DNA from 2 places in the Gilliamella sp. W8145 genome. Region 2 is predicted to be linked to the other one. Evidence: riboswitches for the same ligand, from Rfam matches in the RefSeq annotation. Region 2 holds a riboswitch; the other holds the start of a gene.
What was found. A riboswitch is a leader RNA that binds a small molecule or an ion and turns the genes downstream of it on or off. The one in region 2 is predicted to bind thiamine pyrophosphate.
Positions count from the first base shown of each region.

Region 1: another riboswitch for thiamine pyrophosphate. It lies ahead of thiB (thiamine ABC transporter substrate binding subunit); the one in region 2 lies ahead of H3T80_RS01835 (TenA family protein).

Region 1 is NZ_JACFRC010000001.1:996,005-1,000,210, forward strand. Features, by position in the region: gene thiP (thiamine/thiamine pyrophosphate ABC transporter permease) at 1-1,053, opposite strand, end outside; gene thiB (thiamine ABC transporter substrate binding subunit) at 1,067-2,065, opposite strand; TPP riboswitch at 2,106-2,214, opposite strand; gene argS (arginine--tRNA ligase) at 2,376-4,109, shown strand; gene H3T80_RS04530 (putative quinol monooxygenase) at 4,169-4,206, opposite strand, start outside.
Region 2 is NZ_JACFRC010000001.1:416,951-421,156, forward strand. Features, by position in the region: gene H3T80_RS01815 (SemiSWEET family transporter) at 226-489, shown strand; gene H3T80_RS01820 (hypothetical protein) at 950-1,180, shown strand; gene H3T80_RS01825 (DUF1161 domain-containing protein) at 1,318-1,698, shown strand; TPP riboswitch at 1,830-1,919, shown strand; partial or broken gene H3T80_RS01835 (TenA family protein) at 2,040-2,633, shown strand; gene asnA (aspartate--ammonia ligase) at 2,703-3,695, opposite strand.

The DNA.
Region 1 (4,206 bases), 580 kb from region 2:
TCGACTATTGGTCCAAAGTAATAGTAACCCCAGTATCATGGCAATAATTGATGAACCAAAAGCAATAATGATTGAAAAAAGTAAAGCTTGCTGTAATGAAAAGGTCAACAATGAGAATTGAAAGAAATAGATACCTTGAAACAGGATAGTCAGCATAGGTAACAATATAAATAATCCACCGATCAAAATTAGCACTGAACTAACAATTTTTAATCCTTTGGGTAAAGGTAAACGATAGTCTGTTTGAGTAAAGTTTACCGTTAATTTTTTATCGATTCTGTTTATCTTTTGCATTAATCCAATGAAGGCAATACAACAAACTAGTTGTAAACAGGCAAGTAATGCTGCTTGTAACAGATCAAAATCACGAATTGCTTGATAAATAGCAACTTCAAGCGTGGTATATTTAGGCCCGCCACCTAATGCTAAAACAATGGCAAAACTTGAAAAACATAACATAAAAATTAATGCCGCCATAGGTAATATTTGTCTACGCAGTAATGGCCATTCAATAATTTTAAAAAAAGTTACATTGCTAAAATTTAATTGCGCAGCTAAATGTTTTTGTTCAATAGGTACGCTTTGTAAGGTTTGATAAAATAGACAGCAGGCATAAGGGAAATTCAGAAATACATGTGCCAATAAAATGCCGTGTAAACCATAAATTGAAAATGAGAATGGTATGTGTAATATTTGGCAGATACTTGATAATAAACCTTGTCGCCCGTAAACCGATAGTAAACCAGTCACAACAACTAGTGTTGGTAATATAAAGGTAATAGGCATCATCTTCAATAACAACTTTTTACCTTTAAAATCCACTAAAGATAATGCCTTAGCCATTAATATGGCTGCGATTAGTGATAATAATGTCGACAATACAGCTTGGTAAAAAGTTATCCATATAATATGCAATATGTAACTATCAAAATAGATGCTTAAATTTCCTGACTGCAAGGCAAATTTCCAGATAGCGAGAAGTGCTGAACTTAATATGATTAAAATTAAACTAGCAGCACTGATACCTGGTAATAACGATCTGAATTTTAACATTAATAATACTTAACTATTTACTTATTGCTGACTGCCACTCACGAATCCAACCTTTTTGATGTTTTTCAATCTCTTCCGGTGTAAATTCTAGCGATTTATCAATGGTATTAATTTGCTTATAAGCATCGGGTAGATCGGTTTTAATAATTGGATACATCACATTTTTTTCAGCAAATTGACGTTGTATCTCAGGTGTTAGCAAGTAACGTAAAAATTGTCGAGCTAAATCAGCTTCTTGGCTATATTTAATGATGCCAGCCACTTCGACTTGGCGATAGTGACCTTCAGCAAAAATCGCGGCGGCGTAGTTATGATTATTTTCATTAATAATATGTGCTATCGGCGATGTGCTATAACTTAATACCAAATCCGCCTCATCTTTTAAGAACATACCATAGGCTTCACTCCAACCTTTAGTTACTGTGACCGTATGTTTAGCCACTTGTTGCCATGCATTTGCCGCCTCGTCACCATAGACCTTTTTCATCCAAAACAATAAACCTAGTCCTGGAGTGCTGGTTCTAGGATCTTGATAAATGATTTTCCAATTAGCTTGGTTTTCGACCAATTCATGTAATGAATGAGGAGGATTTTTAATCTTATCTTGATTATAGATAAAAGCGAAATAGCCAAAATCGTAAGGAATAAAACTATCATCCCACCAATCGGTATTGAGGTTATCGGGTTTACTAATTTGATGCGGAATTAAAATATCCGCTTGCTTGGCTTGTGCTAATAGATTGTTATCTAATCCTAAAATAACATCAGCATTTGTTTTGTCGCCTTCAAGGCGAATGCGATTTAAAACAGATACGCCATCTCCCAATGTGACAACATCAAGTTGGCAATGACATTGCGCTTCGAAGCCTTTTTTAATTGTTTCACCCGGCCCCCACTGTGACATAAATGAATTGTAACTATAAACGGTTAGAGTTGGTTGTTGTGCATTAGCTAGATGACTAAATAGTGAAAATGAAAATATAACAGATAGTAAAAAGTTTTTACGAAACATTTTGCCTCCAAAGTAATGTGTAAAAGACAAAAGGTTTGAGCAGATATAATAACTCAAATCCCTCCGCTGGCATTATCCAGTTCAGGTTCGACGAGTTATGTCAGTTTTTCTGACACTCTCAGCCCTTCAGGGCACCCCGTTGAGAACGATGAGTAGTTTAGTGGTAGCAAATAGAATTGTAAACAGGCGATGTGTTGATAAATACAAATTTAGACAAATTAAAACAAGGTAAGATTACAGGCAATCAGTGACAATTGTTGTGTTTGTCGGTATTATATGCCTCATTTTATGATTATTGATTAGGTACAATGTGAACATTCAACAACTATTAACGCAACGAGTTTCGCAAGCAATGATTATGGCTGGTGCAGATAAAAACTGTGATGCTTTAATCAAGCAATCAGCCAAAGTTCAATTTGGTGACTATCAAGCAAATGGTATCATGGCTACCGCTAAAAAATTGGGTATGCCACCACGCGCATTGGCAGAAAAAGTATTACAACATCTGGATATTGAAGATATTGCCGATAAAGTAGAAATTGCTGGACCGGGTTTTATTAATATCTTTTTAAAAAATAGTTGGATTGCCGAGCAGAACGAAGTAGCATTAAGTAGCGATAAATTGAATATCACCTTACCGGCTAAACCACAAACTATTGTGGTTGATTACTCAGCACCAAACGTAGCAAAAGAGATGCATGTTGGTCATTTACGCTCAACGATTATTGGTGATGCGAGTGTTAGAGTCTTAAATTTTCTTGGCCACAATGTGATTCGAGCTAATCACGTTGGTGATTGGGGAACGCAATTTGGTATGTTAATCGCTTACCTTGAAAAAATGCAAAACGAACAGGCCAACGATATGGATCTATCGGATCTAGAATCTTTTTATCGTGCAGCAAAAAAACATTATGACGAAGATGAAGTCTTTGCTGAAAAAGCCCGTAATTATGTCGTTAAGCTTCAAGGTGGTGATGAGTATTGCCGTGAAATGTGGCGAAAACTGGTTGATATTACCATGACGCAAAATATTGCCACATATAAACGACTCAATGTCACACTTTCACTAGAAGATACCATGGGTGAAAGTATCTATAACAGTATGCTTCCGGGCATTGTTGCCGATCTTAAACAGAAAAAATTAGCCGTTGAAAGTGAAGGCGCTATCGTTGTGTTTTTAGATGAGTATAAAAATAAAGAAGGCGAACCAATGGGTGTTATCATCCAAAAACGAGATGGTGGTTATCTTTATGCAACAACCGATATTGCCTGTGCAAAATACCGTTATGAAACGCTACACGCGGATCGTATTTTATATTATACCGATTCACGCCAACACCAACATTTAGAACAAGTTTGGGCGATTGTGCATAAAGCAAAATATGTCCCAGAATCTTTAAAACTTGAACATCATATGTTTGGTATGATGTTAGGTAAAGATGGTAAACCATTTAAAACGCGTTCAGGTGATACCGTTAAACTAAATGATTTACTCGATGAAGCAACTGAGCGAGCAGCAACATTAATTAAAAGCAAAAATCCTGATCTTTCTGATACCGAGCTGGCTCAAGTGGTTGATGCAGTTGCCATTGGTGCGGTTAAATATGCTGATCTATCCAAAAATAGAACGACTGATTATGTATTTGATTGGGATAATATGCTGTCATTTGAAGGCAATACAGCGCCTTATTTACAGTATGCCTATACCCGTGTACTTTCAGTATTTAAAAAATCAAATATCAATGAAGACAATCTAGATGGTCATATCGATTTAGGTACTGAAAAGGAACGCGTATTAGCAATTCGTTTGAATCAATTTGATGAAACAATCACAACTGTTGCCGCCGAAGGTACGCCACATGTTCTTTGTGCGTATCTGTATGATATCGCTACCCTATTTTCAAGTTTTTATGAACACTGCCCTATTTTGGCCGCAGAAAATGAAAGTTTAAAAGTTAGCAGATTGAAACTGGCCTTATTAACAGCCAAAACGCTTAAAACGGGTTTAGATATGCTTGGCATTAAAACCGTTGACAAAATGTAAGCTTATTTGCCACCGATATGATTAAATATCGGTGGTTTTATTGGTGTTTATTTATCCGCTTAGACATCAACCTGTTTAGCTATACAAATCGATAATC
Region 2 (4,206 bases):
TAAGCTTAACGATAATATAAAAGCAAAAAAATTCAGCAAAGCAATTTGGCAAACCAAAGTAAATTTTTTTATTTTTTATTTTCAAAATATTACTAATTTTGCCAGTTATTTTTTATCATTTTATTTACATAAAATTGTCTAAAAGCTAGGTAGGACAAGGTTTAATTCGCTGATTATCTATGATAGATTAATTTCTCCATTCACATTTAAGCAGGCAGGTTGATCTTGAATCTTTCCCCTAAAGCTTTCCATTATTTAGGCGTCGTTGCAACGATTGCATCATTAGGCATGTATGTGTCATATATCCCACAAATTATCGACAATCTTCATGGTTTTAAAACCAATCCAACTCAACCATTAGCAGCAGCAATTAACTGTTCATTATGGGTTTGTTATGGATTATTACAACCTAAAAAAGATTGGCCGATTGCTATAGCTAATTCCCCTGGTGTTTTGTTTGGTTTAATTGCGTTTTTTACGGCATTGTAAATATATTGTTATACTTCTTTGTATTATTTCAATACAGCATAATTTAAACCTTATGCTGTATTTTTTTATCAAAATTTTATCAAATTGTTAGATGATTTCTGTTGACAAATATAGAGTATTTATTTTCAAAAATAGGTTTTTATATTGCAGATTAAATTTTAACCTTGAAGTTAAATTAATAAATATCAATCAGTTATAGAGTTATCAACAGGTTTGTTAAATACTTATCAAATAATTAAGTGAATAATTCACAAGTTAGTTTTGAATAAATGAAAAAGTTTTGTTTGTGTTATTTGATTCAATCATTGTCATCTATTTGCGATTCGATTATATTGGAGATCCGGCTGTTTATTAAACAGAGTTTATTTTTTAATACTCTTTTATATTGAGTGGTGATGTTATTAATTTAGATGTCGACTTAATCGTATGAGCGTTAAAGATATAAAATAAGGAAATCAAAATGACTAACATTAATCTTTCTGACGATTTAATAAAAGATTTTATCTATTCTATGTACCGTAAAGAAGTATTATTAAATTTAAAAGGGGTTGTTTTGACTGATGAAGATCGTAAACAACTTCATGAAAAAAGAGATTTTGTTAATCGATTGTCTGAAACTGAATTAGCCGATATTCGCTGTTGGGTTTTAGATAAATTGAAAGTACTTGAAAGCCAGCATAAGCAAGATTAATCGGTTAGAATCTTGTGCTAACTTCATTAATAAATTGATAAAATTTATTTATCATATTGCTTATAACGATATGGACAGTTTTATCAATCGTTTTACAATGCAACAAGACTTATTATTTATAATTTATAGGAAAGGGTATGAAAAAGTTAGTCGTGGTTTTATTGTTAGGTCTTCCAATGGTTGCCGCTGCTTCTAATTGTGAAGAAATTAGTGCCAGTATCGCTGAGAAAATCAAAAACAATGGTGTTGATGAAAACAGTTTTCAATTAAATTTAGTTCCATCAGAACAAGCTGAGCAAGGCGTTGCAGGTAAAATTGTCGGATCGTGTGACCGAGGTCAACAAAAGATTGTATATATTCGTTCACAAGATAATTCGGTAACAACTGAAGCAAAACAACAAGAGTCTTCAATTTCTAATCAGCAAGCCGAAAAAGCTGAATTAGAGAAATCTTCTCAACAAGAAATAGTAGCGCCATCTTCAGAAGATAATCAGCAAATTGACTCGAAGACAGAATAATTACTGATTATTAGCTACAGTTATAGAAGATCTATCGGTTAGTTAATGAAGAACATTTGAATAAATAGTAACGGCTAATAAACTATTATTTTTACAAAAATTGTTAGTTATTTTCTGAGCTATTATTCATCTGTATTTATCCGGGGTGCCTTAGGCTGAGATTATACCCGTTGAACCTGATTCGGTTAGTACCGACGAAGGGAGTATAAAACACGCTTTTCTGCAAGTCTGTTGTACTCCTTAATTACTAATTTTTATAAAAAGGAGTCGTCATGTCGTCATTTTATTCACTTATTCAATCATGCCAAAATGATTGGAATAACTATATTTAACATGAGTTTATTCAAAAATTAGGTAAAGGTACAATAGATGTTGCCTACTTTCAACACTATTTAAAACAAGCTTATCTTTTCCTTATCAATTTTTCCTGAGCATGGGGATTAGCAGTGTATAAAAGTCATGATCTGGCTGAAATCAAACAATCTTTAAATAACTTGAAAGCAATTGTTGAAGTTGAACTAGACTTACATATTGAATATTGTAAAAAGTGGCAAATAACTGAGAACGAACTTAACCTATTAACTGAAGCCAAAGCAAATAGTGAATATACGGGTTATGTATTGGATGTCGGATTACATGGGGATATATTAGATTTGCATATTGTATTAGCGCCTTGTTTAATTGGTTACGGTATGATTGCTGATTGGCTAACCAAACAACATTGGTATGATGCTAACAACAATAGATATAACAGTTGGGTTAACATGTATGCTAGTAAGGAATTCCAACAAACAATGCAAAATGAAATTGCGTGGATTGATCAGCGCTTAGTAAATTTAGATGCTAGTCGCATTGAACATTTAACAAAATTATTCAGGCAAGCAACTAAACTTGAAATTGGTTTCTGGCAAATGGGATTAGATAAAAGTATTTAAATAATAAGCATACTTTACCACTCTGGGTAAAGTATGCTGAATTTGAACTATATTTAAACAATGTTTAAACTAAAGTAGTTTTGAATAATCTTGTTTGGTGGCATCGTCCCAAACACTTGCTTGTACTTGGCCAATATGTTGTTGCTGTAAAAGTAACATGGTTAATCGTGATTGGCCAATTCCACCACCAATTGTTTGTAAAAAATCACCATTAGCTAATGCTTTATGCCATGCATATTGAAGGCGATCTTCATTATTAGTCAGTTTTAATTGTCGTTTTAAGGTTTCTGGATCGACACGGACTCCCATTGATGAGATTTCAAAACCACTATTTAGCACAGGATTCCAAACTAAAATGTCACCATTTAAGCCTTTTGAACCCATTTCATTATCACTACTCCAATCATCATAATCAGGAGCACGTACATCATGTTTTTCATTATTTGATAATTCACCACCAATACCAATTAAAAATACGGCGCCTAACTCTTTGGTAATTGCATTTTCACGCTCTTTCGGTGATAAATTTGGATAACGTTTTAACAGCTGTTCACTATCCATAAAGGTAATTGTTTCGGGTAAAAAACGTGATAAATGATATTTTTCAGAGACTGCTTTTTCAGTCGCTTTAATCGCACTATAAATTTTTTCAACCGTTTGTTTTAAATAAGCTAAATTGCGATCTTCGGGACGAATCACTTTTTCCCAATCCCATTGATCAACATAAACAGAGTGAATAGGCGAAAGTTTATCTTCATCCGGGCGCAGAGCCTTCATATTAGTATAAATGCCTTCACCAACAGGAAAATTGTGCTGACTTAACGTTTTACGTTTCCATTTAGCTAGTGAATGAACAACTTCGAATTGTGCATTAGGAATACTTTTAATATTAACTTGAACGGCTTTTTCGGTACCTGACAAATTATCTTGAACGCCATCACCAATTTGACTCAATATTGGTGCTTGAACTTCAATTAATGATAGATTATTTGCTAATTGCTCGGCAAAAAATTGTTTAACAAAATTGATTCGTTGTTGCTGCTCTTTAAATGATATTGTCATGTTTAGTCTCGAAATATAAAAAAATTTGTGTTGTTAAATTAAACTAGAAAGCAGAAATATGCAAGTTTAGTTAACTGGCTTAAACTAAAGATCAAAAACTATCTCAATTACTTCTAAAATATATTTTTACTAATAACTATTTATGATGTTTTTACAAACTAATTATCTTTTATCTATTGCTAATAATTAGTGTCAGGACCACTTAGTTATTAAATCAGCTTACACTAAACATAAAAGTTTATTGTTAGCCAATCAGTTTGGTGTGTTTTATTTAACGACCTTAGCAACGTGCTGATAACTGAGTGAAATTAGCATGGCAAACAAGGATGTTTGGCAAGGCTGTGTTTTGTCAGGAACAAATCACCCCCGGTGCGTTAATAGCGAACGCAGGCGGAATGCAGTCACCTAGTGACCACTTGCGTGGTCGCTGCAAGAGTTGGTAAAGAATAGTTGCGTAAACCCTCTTTACTCGGACGTAATCGCCATTTAAAAATAGCCACCAAATAACAAA